Linked DNA regions of Rhodobium gokarnense. The protein of the gene in region 1 binds, or shares a complex with, the protein of each later gene. Links are inferred from orthologs where the notes say so. Each region holds a gene or a part of one and is shown in the gene's direction. Other genes may lie near its edges. The genes, in order: M2319_RS21850 and xseA.

Region 1 (5,746 bases):
GGCCTCGATGGAGCCGACGGTCAGCGTCGGGCCGACGCCGAAGGCCATGGAGGCCGCGTTCCACATCTCCTGGGTCGCGGCCAGCATGATCGTCGGCAGCCCCTGGCCGCCGAATTCCTCCGGCGCCGAAAGCCCCGCCCAGCCGGCCGCGCACCAGGCCTCGTAGACCCGCCGCCAGCCCTCCGGCATGGTGACCTTGCCGTCCTTGAAGTGGGCGTGTTCCGCATCGCCGACGCGGTTCAGCGGCGCGATCTCCTCGCTGGCGAACTTGCCGGCTTCCTCCAGGATGGCGTCCATCAGGTCTTCGCTGAGGTCGCCGAAACGACCATCGGCAAGAAGCTCCGAGACGCCGGTCATGTGCTTCAGGGTGAAGGCGATATCGGATACCGGCGCGCGGTAGCTCATGAAATTCCTCCCGAAAGGACCGGCCCTCAGCCCTTGACGCCTGCGGCAAGCGGCGTCAAAACCGCGCCAGTTCGTATTTTTCCAGCACTCTATCGCCCCCCGCCGCCCCGTCAATGGCGGGTTGCGCGCGCCCGGTCTGCAAACCGGCCGGCGCCGGTTTCCCGGGACCGCCATGAAAATCTGGCCCATAGACCCTCTTCAAAAGCATTTCGACGACGACCCCGGCTTTGCCGAGGCGCTCCGGAACCTTGGCGCCGGAAGGCTTGTCGCCGTGCCGACCGAGACGGTTTACGGGCTTGCGGCCGACGCCACGAACGCCGATGCCGTCGCCGGCATCTTTGCCGCCAAGGAGCGGCCGAGCTTCAACCCGCTGATTTCCCATGTGGAGGATCTGGACGCCGCGGAACGCCACGGCGTCTTCGACGCGGCGGCGCGCACGCTGGCCGAGGCGTTCTGGCCAGGGCCGCTGACCCTCGTCGTGGAGCGCCGCAGCACCTCGCCGATCTGCGATCTGGCGACCGCCGGGCTGTCGACGGTCGGGCTCCGGGTGCCGGCGACCCGCGTGACGCGGGCGCTGACGGCCGCCCTCGGCCGGCCGCTCGCCGCCCCCAGCGCCAACCGCTCCGGACGGATCAGCACGACCACGGCCGAAGCCGTCGCGGCCGATCTCGGCGAGCGGATCGCCGGCATCGTCGACTGCGGGCCGACGCCCGTCGGCGTGGAATCGACGATCGTCGCCACCGTCGGCCCCGACCCGGTGCTCCTCCGTCCCGGCGGCATTCCCCGCGGCGCCATCGAAGAGCTTCTCGGCCGGCCCCTTGCGGCGCCGACGGACGCCGCGGACAGGCCCTCGGCGCCAGGCATGCTCGCCTCGCACTATGCGCCCGATGCCAAGGTCAGGCTCGATGCGGAGGACGTGCGGCCCGGCGAGGCGCTGCTTGCCTTCGGGCCGGAATTGCCGCCCGGAGCGGACGGCGCCATTGCCGTTGCCAACCTCTCGCCGGCCGGGGATCTGACGGAAGCCGCCAAGGCTCTCTTCGGCCTGATGCGCCGGCTCGACGCCAGCGGCGCGGCGACCATCGCCGTCATGCCGATCCCCGATGACGGGCTCGGCGAGGCGATCCGCGACCGGCTTTCCAGGGCGGCTGCACCGCGAAATATGCATCGTCCGTAAAATACACTTGTTGACAAGCGTCCCGGCTCCATCGTCTGATTTCCAACCCGGGAGTTACAGGAAACGCCATTGGCCACGCTTTACATTTCGCACCCCGTGTTCCTGGAACACGTCACGCCGCTCGGCCATCCGGAGCGCGCCGACCGCCTACGCGCCATCGACCGCATCCTGGAACATGAGCGTTTCCAGTCGCTGCAGCGGGACGTGCCGCCGAAGGCCACGATGGAACAACTGCTGTTCGCCCATCCGGAAGAGCACATCCTCGACGTCGAGGCGTCGATCCCGATGGAGGGCGTTGCCCATCTCGATTCCGACACCACCGTGTCGTCGGGAAGCTGGGAGGCGGCCTCGCGGGCGGCCGGCGCGGCAATCCTTGCCGTCGACGACGTCATGAAGGGGATCGTCCAGAACGCCTTTTGCGCGATCCGCCCGCCGGGGCACCATGCCGAGGCCGACACCTCGATGGGCTTCTGCCTCTTCAACAATGCTGCCATCGGCGCCCGCCAGGCGCAGAGGAAGCACGGCGCGGAGCGTGTCGCGATCATCGATTTCGACGTCCATCACGGCAACGGCACCCAGGACATCTTCTGGAACGACCCCACCGTGATGTACGCCTCCACGCACCAGTTCCCGCTCTATCCGGGCACCGGGGCGGCGAACGAGACCGGCGTCGGCAACATCGTCAACGCGCCACTCGATCCGGGCGCGGGCGGGGCAGAATTCCGCGAGGCGTTCGACATCGCGATCCTGCCGGCGGTGGAGAAGTTCAAGCCGGACCTGATCATCATCTCGGCAGGCTTCGACGGCCACGCCCGCGACCCGCTCGCCCATCTCAACCTGGTGGAGGCCGATTTCGCCTGGGCGACCAAGAAGCTGATGGACATCGCCGACCGCACCTGCGAGGGCCGCGTGGTCTCGCTCCTGGAAGGCGGCTACGACCTGGAATCCCTCGCCCGCTCCACCGCTGCCCATGTGCTGTCGCTGATGGGCTCCTGACGCCCGGCATCGCCGGGTTGACCTTTGGGGCTCGACGGCAAATCCTTGGGCGCGAGGGGAATCAGCGGGCCGCCTGCCCGTCATCAACGAAGGGATCGCGGAGTGGCCGAGAAAAGCGCGCGCGGAGCGGAAGCCGGGGCCGACATTGCCGACATGAGCTTCGAGAAGGCGCTGGCGGAGCTGGAGACCATCGTCGAAAAGCTGGAGCGCGGCGACGTCCCGCTTGCCGAATCCATCGCCATCTACGAGCGCGGCGAAGCGCTGAAGAAGCACTGCGACACGCTCCTCAAGGCGGCCGAGGCCAAGGTGGAGAAGATCCGCACCGACGGCGAGGGCAATCCGGTCGGCACCGAACCGCTCGACGTCGAGTAACCAAAAACACGCCGCTCACCTGAAAATACTGGCAAGCCGCGCCGCGCGCCCCATCTTTCTGCACTGCAGTCTTTCGGGAGCTTGCCCATGGTTCGCCCGCCAATGCCCGGCCATCCAACGTCCAGCCACCGGACCGGCGCATGAGCGCCGACAATCCGGCCATCGACACGGTGATCGCCGCGCGCACGCGCGATCTCGGCGGCTTCGAGGTGGCGCGGGTGCTGCCCTCGGCGCGCCGGCGCATGGTCGGGCCGTTCATCTTCCTCGACCAGATGGGACCGGCCGAATTCCTCACCGGCACCGGCATCGACGTGCGCCCGCACCCGCATATCGGGCTCTCCACCCTCACCTATCTCTATTCCGGCGCGCTGATGCACCGGGACTCTGAGGGCCATGCCCAGGTGATCCGGCCCGGCGAGGTCAACTGGATGACGGCCGGGCGGGGCATTGCCCATTCGGAGCGCTCGCCGGAGGAGGCCCGTGCGAAAACGCACGACCTCTTCGGGCTGCAGTTCTGGGTCGCGCTGCCGAAGGACCGCGAGGAGACGGACCCGTCCTTCATCCATTATTCGAACGACGAGGTTGCGACCGTCGTCGGCAACGGCATCGACGTGACGGTGGTCGCCGGCACGCTGTGGGGCGCGACGTCGGAGGTGGAGACCGTCGCCGACCTCGTCTTTGCCGACATCGCGCTCGATCCCGGCGCGGCCGTGCCGGTCGATGCCGACCACGAGGAGCGCGCGGTCTATGTGCTCTCCGGACGCATCGACCTTGCGGGCAGCACCTTTTCGGCCGGCGAGCTGGCGGTGCTGGCGCCCGGCCATGCCACCATCCTGAAGGCCGAAGAAGAGTCCCGGGTCGCCCTTCTCGGCGGGCCGACGGCCGACGGGCCGCGCCACATCTGGTGGAATTTCGTTTCCTCGTCCAAGGAGCGGATCGAGGACGCCAAGGCCGACTGGAAGGCCGGCCGGTTCCCGCTCGTTGCCGGCGACGAGACCGAGTTCGTCCCCTTGCCGGAGCAGTAGTGTCTAGCCTTGTTGACAGATCGCCTGCCGCAATTGGCCGCGGAGCCTCATGTGTCAATTTTACTTGACACGTTTACGGTTCTTGTGCCCTTGCTATAAGGCTTGGTGTTTTCCGAATTCTGACAGTGCGATACGGACGTGACAGACAAACCGAACACCCCGCTGCTCGATCAGGTGAGCAGCCCCGCCGACCTCAGGAAGCTCGACCCCGCCCAGTTGCGGCAGCTCGCCGATGAGCTGCGCGAGGAGGTGATCGACACCGTATCGGTCACCGGCGGCCATCTCGGCGCCGGCCTCGGCGTCGTCGAGCTCACCGTCGCCCTGCATTACATCTTCGATACGCCGGACGACCGGCTGATCTGGGACGTCGGCCACCAGTGCTATCCGCACAAAATCCTGACCGAGCGCCGTGACCGCATCCGCACCCTGCGCCAGGGCGGCGGCCTTTCCGGCTTCACCAAGCGCAAGGAATCCGGCTACGACCCGTTCGGCGCCGGCCATTCCTCGACCTCGATCTCCGCCGGCCTCGGCTTTGCCGTCGCCCGCGACCTTGCCGGCAAGCAGAACAACGTCATCGCGGTCATCGGTGACGGCTCGATGTCGGCCGGCATGGCCTATGAGGCGATGAACAATGCCGGCGCCCAGGAATCCCGGCTGATCGTCATCCTCAACGACAACGAGATGTCGATCGCCCCGCCGGTCGGCGCCATGAGTTCCTACCTTGCCCGGCTGGTCTCGAGCCGCACCTTCCTGCAGCTCCGCGATATGGGCAAGCAACTGCTCAGGCGAATGCCGAAGATCTTTCACGAGCCGGTCTCGCGCGCGGAAGAATACGCCCGCGGCATGTGGACGGGCGGCACGCTGTTCGAAGAGCTGGGCTTTTACTATGTCGGCCCGATCGACGGCCACAACCTCGACCACCTGCTGCCGGTCCTGAAGAATGTGCGCGACGTCAAGGACGGGCCGATCCTCGTCCATGTCGTCACCCAGAAGGGCAAGGGCTACGAGCCGGCCGAGCGCTCCACCGACAAGTATCACGGCGTCGCCAAGTTCGACGTGGTCACCGGCGCGCAGGTGAAATCGGCGGGGACGGCGCCCTCCTACACCAAGGTGTTCGCCGAGGCGATCACCGAGGAAGCGGCCAGGGACGACAAGATCGTCGCCGTGACCGCGGCGATGCCCGCCGGCACCGGCCTCGACAAGTTCGCCGAGAAATACCCCAAGCGCTTCTTCGACGTCGGCATTGCCGAACAGCATGCCGTCACCTTCTCCGCCGGCCTTGCCGCGGAAGGGCTGAAGCCGTTCTGCGCCATCTATTCGACCTTCCTGCAGCGCGCCTACGACCAGGTGGTGCACGACGTCGCCATCCAGGGCCTGCCGGTGCGCTTTGCCATCGACCGGGCCGGGATCGTCGGCGCCGACGGCGCCACCCATGCCGGCGCCTTCGACCTTGCCTATCTCTCCTGCCTGCCGAACATGGTGGTGATGGCCGCCGCCGACGAGGCGGACCTCGTCCACATGGTGACGACCGCCGCCGCCTATAATGACGGCCCGATCGCGTTCCGCTATCCGCGCGGCGAGGGCCGCGGCGTGGAGATGCCGGAAAAGGGCGAGGTGCTGGAGATCGGCCGCGGCCGGATCCTGCGCAAGGGCTCCAAGGTGGCGCTGCTGTCGATCGGCGCGCGGCTCGGCCAGTGCCTCACCGCCGCCGACGAACTGGACGCGGCAGGACTTTCGACGACCGTTGCCGACGCCCGCTTCGCCAAGCCGCTCG
Region 2 (5,818 bases), on another replicon or contig:
GGTCTATGGCGAGTTCGCGGCCCCCAACAACCAGTGGAGCACCTGGGCGGCCTCGCTGAGGATCTAGCTTCCCGAAAAAACACGTCCACCAACGGAGACACCGTCCATGTTCACCCTGTTCAAGTCGCTGACCCTGCGCCAGGCGTTGTTCAACCAGGCGCCGGTGCTGATCGCCAGCCTGGCGATTGCCGAGATGTTCTACAAATTCCACAGCTTCCTGCTGGAATCGATCGCGTTCCTGGCGACCTGGTTCGTCCTCGACCTCGTCGTCTCGCTGCTGTTCGGAACGGCGACGAAAAAGCCGGACGCGACCTGAGCACAGCCGCGGGGCTGCCATGAAAACGGCAATTATCGGTGCGATCGTCGTCGTCATCGCCGTCGTGGCGGTTTTCGTGGGGTTGCAGATGTCGGCCAAGGACGAAAAGGGCAAGACACCGAAACCGCCGGCCGCGGACAAGGAAGTGCCGATCGGCATCCCGGTCCCGGAGGCGGAGTTCGAGGAGATGAAGGAGCGGGCGCGCAAGCCGCGCCCGGAGACCGGCGGCGGGCAGGCCGACCCGACCGGCAAGAAGCCGGACAGCGCCGACTGAGGCGCCGCGCGCCCGGCCGGCTCAGCTCCAGTCGCCGATGACGGCCTGGACGACGGCAAGGGCTGCGACAGCGGCGGTGTCGGCGCGCAATATCCGGGGCCCGAGCGGTATCGGCGTGACGAACTTCTGGGCCTTCAGGACCAGCCGCTCGTCGCGGGAAAAGCCGCCTTCCGGGCCGATCAGCACGGCGAGCGGGCCCTGGGAGAGGTCTGCCAGCGCCGGGATCGGGTTGAGGCCGTCGCTCGCCTCGTCGCAAAAGATCAGCCGCCGGCCGGGCTCATAGGTCGGATAGCGCTCGATCAGGTTGGCGAGCGCCACCGGCTCGCGCACCTCCGGCACCGCGAGGATGCCGCACTGCTCGGCCGCTTCGACGACGTTCCCCTCCATGCGCTCCAGATTGACCCGGCTCGCCTGGGTATGCTGGGTCAGCACCGGCTGCAGCACCCCTGCCCCCATCTCCACGGCCTTCTGCACCATATAGTCGAGGCGCGCGTGCTTCAGCGGCGCGAACAGGTAGTGCAGGTCCGGTAGCGGCGTCTGCGGGCGGGTCTGTTCGACGATCGCCAGCGTCACGTGGCGGCGCGTCGCCTCGGCGATCTCGGCCTTCCACTCGCCGTCATGGCCGTTGAAGACCAGCACCGCATCGCCCGGCCCCATCCTCAGGACGTTGACCAGGTAGTTGGCGTGGGATTTGTCGAGTTCGATGCGGGCGCCGGAATTGATCGAGGTTCTCAGATAAAGACGCTGCATGGTGAATTCGTAACGCGGCATGATCCCTCTTTCGCCGATTTCGCGGGTTGCGGCCGAAGCTGCCGAAACGGCAGGCCGGCTGAGGCGGGTGGGCGCCCGCGGCGCTTGACCGCCGGCAAGGCCCATGTCTCCCTTGGCACCGGAAGGAGGCAGCAGCTTGACCGATTCTCCATCGAATGTCGGCGAGTTCACCGTGTCGCAGATTTCCTTTGCGGTCAAAAGGACCGTGGAGGACGCCTTCGGCTATGTGCGCGTGCGCGGCGAGATCTCCGGCTTTCGCGGCCGCCATTCCTCCGGCCATGCCTATTTCGCCCTGAAGGACGAAAAGGCCCGGATCGAGGCGGTGATCTGGCGCGGCGCCTTCTCCAAGCTCGGCTTCATGCCCGAAGAAGGGCTGGAGGTGATCGCGTCCGGCAAGCTGACGACCTATCCGGGCTCGTCGAAATACCAGATCGTCATCGACCGTCTGGAGCCGGCCGGCGTCGGCGCGCTGATGGCGCTGCTGGAAGAACGCCGGAAAAAACTCGCCGCCGAGGGCCTGTTCGATGCGGAGCGCAAGAAGCGGCTGCCTTACCTTCCGAAGGTCATCGGCGTCGTCACCTCGCCGACCGGCGCCGTCATCCGCGACATCCTGCACCGGCTCGACGACCGCTTCCCGGTCCGCGTCGTCGTCTGGCCGGTCCGGGTCCAGGGCGAGACGTCGGCTGCGGAAGTCGCCGCCGCGATCCGCGGCTTCAACGCGCTCACCCCCGGCGGCAAGGTGCCGCGTCCCGACATCCTCATCGTCGCGCGTGGCGGCGGCAGCCTTGAGGACCTGTGGGGGTTCAACGAGGAGGTCGTCGTCAGGGCGGCGTCCGAGTCGCAAATTCCGCTCATATCCGCCGTCGGCCACGAGACGGACACGACGCTGATCGACCATGTCGCGGATCTGCGTGCGCCGACGCCGACGGGCGCGGCCGAAATGGCCGTGCCGGTGCGCTCCGAGCTGATCGCCGCGATCGACGACCTCGCGCGGCGCCATTTCGCCGGGCTCCTGCGCTATCTCGACGGCAGGCGGCGCGAGCTTCGGGCGCTTGCCCGGGTGTTGCCGAAGCCGGAGGATCTTGTTGCCGTGCCGCGCCAGCGCTTCGACGTTGCCGCGGGCCGGCTCGGCCGGGCGCTCGGCGCCAACACCCACGCCCATGCCACCCGCTATGCCCGGGTCTCTTCCCGGGTCTCCTTCGGCCTCGTCCAGCGGGCGCTGGAGACGCGCCGGCGCGACCTCGACCGGGCGGGCGAACGGCGGCGCCACGCCCTCACCCTTGCCCTCAACCGGCACCGGGCGCGCTTCGATGCCCGCGCAGGCCGGCTGCGGCCGGGGCTCGTCGCGGCGCGGGCGGCGGACGCGCGAAAGGCGCTGAACAGTGCCGAGCGCCAGTTCGGCGCCGCCCTCCTCCTCCGTCTTGAGCGCGGCCGGGCACGGTTTGCCGCCACCGCCAAGCTGATGGAATCGCTCTCCTACAAGCGGGTGCTGGCGCGCGGCTTTGCGGTCCTGCGCGACGCCGACAATGTGCCGGTGTCGAGCGCGGCGGCGATCTCCGGCGGCGACGTGCTCGACATCGAGCTTGCCGACGGCCATGTGGCCGCAATCGCGGGCGAAGCCAAAACGACGACACCGAAGAAGAAGCCGGCGAAGGCGAAGCCTGAAAAAACGAAAAAGCCGGACCAGGGGCAGCTCTTTTAGGGCGGGAACACGCCGGCGGCTCTGGTAACAAAAAAATTGCCTGAGGGAGGACAGCGGGCGATGGATCTGGACCTGACCGAGGAGCAGCGGCTGATCCGCGAGACCGCGGCGCGGCTCGCCGCCGACCGGCTGGCGCCGCTTGCCGAGACGCTCGATGCGGGCGGCGGCCGCGAGCCGTTCCTTGCCAATCTGAAGCTTCTCGCCGAAAACGGCTTCATGGGCCTCAACGTTACCGAAGAGCATGGCGGCAGCGCCGCCGGCACGGTCGCCTTCGCCCTTTCCGTGCGCGAATTCGGGCGGGCCTGCGCGGCGACGGGCGTCACCGTCTCCGTCACCAACATGGTCGGCGAGGTCATCCAGGCGGTGGGATCCGAGGAGCAGAAGGCGCGCCACCTGCCGAAGCTCTGCGACGGCAGCTACCCGGCCGGTGCCTTCTGCCTCACCGAGTCCGGCGCCGGGTCCGATCCCTCCTCCATGACAACCCGCGCGGTCATGGACGGCAACGAATGGGTGCTGAACGGGGCGAAACTCTACATCTCGTCCGCCGAATACGCCGGCGTCTTCGTCGTCTGGGCCGTCACCGACCCGGAGGCGCCACGCGGCAAGGGCATCACCTGCTTCCTGGTGGAGGCCGGCGCGCCGGGCATGACCATCGGCAAGGCGGAAAAGAAGATGGGCCAGACCGGCTCGGCCACCAACGAGGTCACTTTCCAGGACTGCCGCATCCCCGCCGATGCCGTCATGGGCGAGGTCAATGACGGGTTCCGGATCGCCGTTGGCGAACTCACCGGCGGGCGCATCGGCGTTGCCTCGCTGGCGCTCGGCATTGCCGAAGCCGCCATGGACCTTGCCAAGGCCTATGCGGTGGAACGCGAGCAGTTCGGCCGGGCGATCGCCGACATGCAGGGCGTGCAATGGATGATCGCCGACCGGGAGACGGAGTTGGAAGCGGCCCGCCTCCTGATCCTGCAGGCGGCCTGGCTGAAGGAAGCCGGCCGGCCCTTCGTGCGGCAAGCCTCCATGGCCAAGCTTTACGCCACCGAGGCGGCCCAGCGCGCCACTTATACGGCTTTGCAATTGCACGGCGGAGCGGGTTACATGAAGGACTATCCGCTCGAGCGCTTCGCCCGCGACGCCCGCATCACCACCATCTACGAGGGAACCAGCGAGATCCAGCGGCTGATCATCGCACGGGAAACCCTGAAACCTTTCAGATGACCGCCGTTCGGCGATTTACCGATCGTCCGCAACGCCTTAAAGCATGTATGGCGCGCGCCGGTTTTTGAGACGGGTCAAGGCAAAGCGCAGCGTTTTGGTCCATAATTGTCGCCAATCATTGGCGAGGAGGGAAAAATGGCAATCAAGGACATCGTCACCGTTCTCGACCTCAACCGGGACGGACCGGCTCCGAAGATGGCCGTGGAAGTCGCACGCTTCGTCGGCGCCCACGTCACCGGGCTGTCGCCCATCGTCGAGCCTGTGGTGCCCGGCTACGTCACCGCGCCGATCCCCGGCGACTTCCTGGAAGCCTCCATCCGCCAGGCCCGCGAGCGCGCGGAAAAGGCCGCAGCCGGCTTCGAAGACGCCATCAAGCGCAGCGACATCAACGGCGAGACCAGCCTCGTCACCATCGGCGACGGCGCCTGGGGCGGCCTTCTCGCCCGCACAAGGCTCTCCGACCTCGTCGTCATCGGCCAGGAGGACGCCGACCATCCCGAGCCGTTGCGCGAGGCGCTGATCGAGGCCGCCCTGTTCGATTCCGGTGTGCCGCTCCTGCTGGTGCCCTATGTCTCCTCGCCGACCTTCGCCGACCGCAAGGCGATGGTCGCCTGGGACGGCAGCCGCACGGCGAGCCGCGCCGTCCATGCCGCCCTGCCGATGCTGGAACTGGCCAAGAAGGTCACCGTGGTGTGCGTCGAAAACGGCTCCCGCTCCGAAGGCGAGGCCGGCGCCGACATCGCGCTCTATCTCGCCCGGCACGGCCTCAAGGTGGAGATCGACCGCATCCCGATGGCGCCGACCGGCGTCGGCGACACGCTGCTCAACTATGTGGCGGACAACGCCATCGATCTCGTCGTCATGGGCGGCTACGGCCACAGCCGGATGCGCGAGTTCATCATCGGCGGCGCCACCCGCTCTATCCTGAAGTCGATGACCGTGCCGGTGATGATGGCGCACTGACGCCGCACCAGGCCGAAACCGTTAACCCTTTCGGCAGATTCCGCGCCCGGGTGCCCCGCACCCGGGCGTTTTCGCGGCAACTGTTGCCTGCGACGAAAAACCGTTTCCAGGCAAGCTTCTAGGCGGATTGTAGACGGATTATACTTGGCTGATCACGGTCTATTGGCTTGCCAACGGGCCGAAAGACCCGAAATAGTCCTTCAGCAATCGTGATTTTGTCATGATTGAAGCCGAAAAGCTTTTCTCCGGACGCGTCGAGTGCGGCGCGTTTTTCTGGCAGAATCGATCCCGGATTCACGCGCAATCGGTGATTCGGTGCCCAAAAAAGAGTCCGAAACCCGGACAGAACAGATACTCCAGCAGGGCGAAACGTTCAGGGTTGCACGTAACGCACAACGTTTACGGGTGACACCATGACCGTTCGAAACCTTGACGTCCTGATGCGGCCGGCCAGCCTCGGCGTCATCGGCCCCAACCGCTTCGGCGACAAGGCCAAGTCCATCCTTTTCGACAGGATCGCCGCCTCCGGCTTTCCCGGCGACAGGATTGCCTGCGCCATCGACGGCGACATCCC

What was found.
Region 2: the proteins of M2319_RS21850 (region 1) and xseA are in contact, whole or in part, in a cryo-EM structure (PDB 8TXR), measured with the Escherichia coli proteins. The link is inferred for Rhodobium gokarnense from one-to-one orthologs.

Annotation. Positions count from the first base shown.
Region 1 is NZ_JAOQNS010000017.1:37,051-42,796, reverse strand. What follows is about bases 1,392-4,312. They hold M2319_RS21850 (exodeoxyribonuclease VII small subunit), read left to right. Parts: upstream 1,392-2,677; coding sequence 2,678-2,947; downstream 2,948-4,312. Other genes in these bases: dxs (1-deoxy-D-xylulose-5-phosphate synthase), read left to right, coding at 4,111-4,312; M2319_RS21845 (pirin family protein), read left to right, coding at 3,088-3,972; M2319_RS21855 (histone deacetylase family protein), read left to right, coding at 1,649-2,575; M2319_RS21860 (L-threonylcarbamoyladenylate synthase), read left to right, coding at 1,392-1,579. In the rest of the region: M2319_RS21865 (acyl-CoA dehydrogenase), read right to left, coding at 1-405; more of M2319_RS21860, read left to right, coding at 578-1,391; more of dxs, read left to right, coding at 4,313-5,746. UniProt on the Escherichia coli protein: Bidirectionally degrades single-stranded DNA into large acid-insoluble oligonucleotides, which are then degraded further into small acid-soluble oligonucleotides.
Region 2 is NZ_JAOQNS010000006.1:113,741-119,558, reverse strand. The notes cover bases 771-3,763. They hold xseA (exodeoxyribonuclease VII large subunit), read left to right. Parts: upstream 771-1,464; coding sequence 1,465-3,063; downstream 3,064-3,763. Other genes in these bases: M2319_RS12090 (acyl-CoA dehydrogenase family protein), read left to right, coding at 3,124-3,763; M2319_RS12100 (16S rRNA (uracil(1498)-N(3))-methyltransferase), read right to left, coding at 771-1,361. Also shown: M2319_RS12115 (hypothetical protein), read left to right, coding at 1-67; M2319_RS12110 (hypothetical protein), read left to right, coding at 107-316; M2319_RS12105 (hypothetical protein), read left to right, coding at 336-590; more of M2319_RS12100, read right to left, coding at 612-770; more of M2319_RS12090, read left to right, coding at 3,764-4,281; M2319_RS12085 (universal stress protein), read left to right, coding at 4,417-5,244; M2319_RS12080 (bifunctional acetate--CoA ligase family protein/GNAT family N-acetyltransferase), read left to right, coding at 5,658-5,818. UniProt on the Escherichia coli protein: Bidirectionally degrades single-stranded DNA into large acid-insoluble oligonucleotides, which are then degraded further into small acid-soluble oligonucleotides.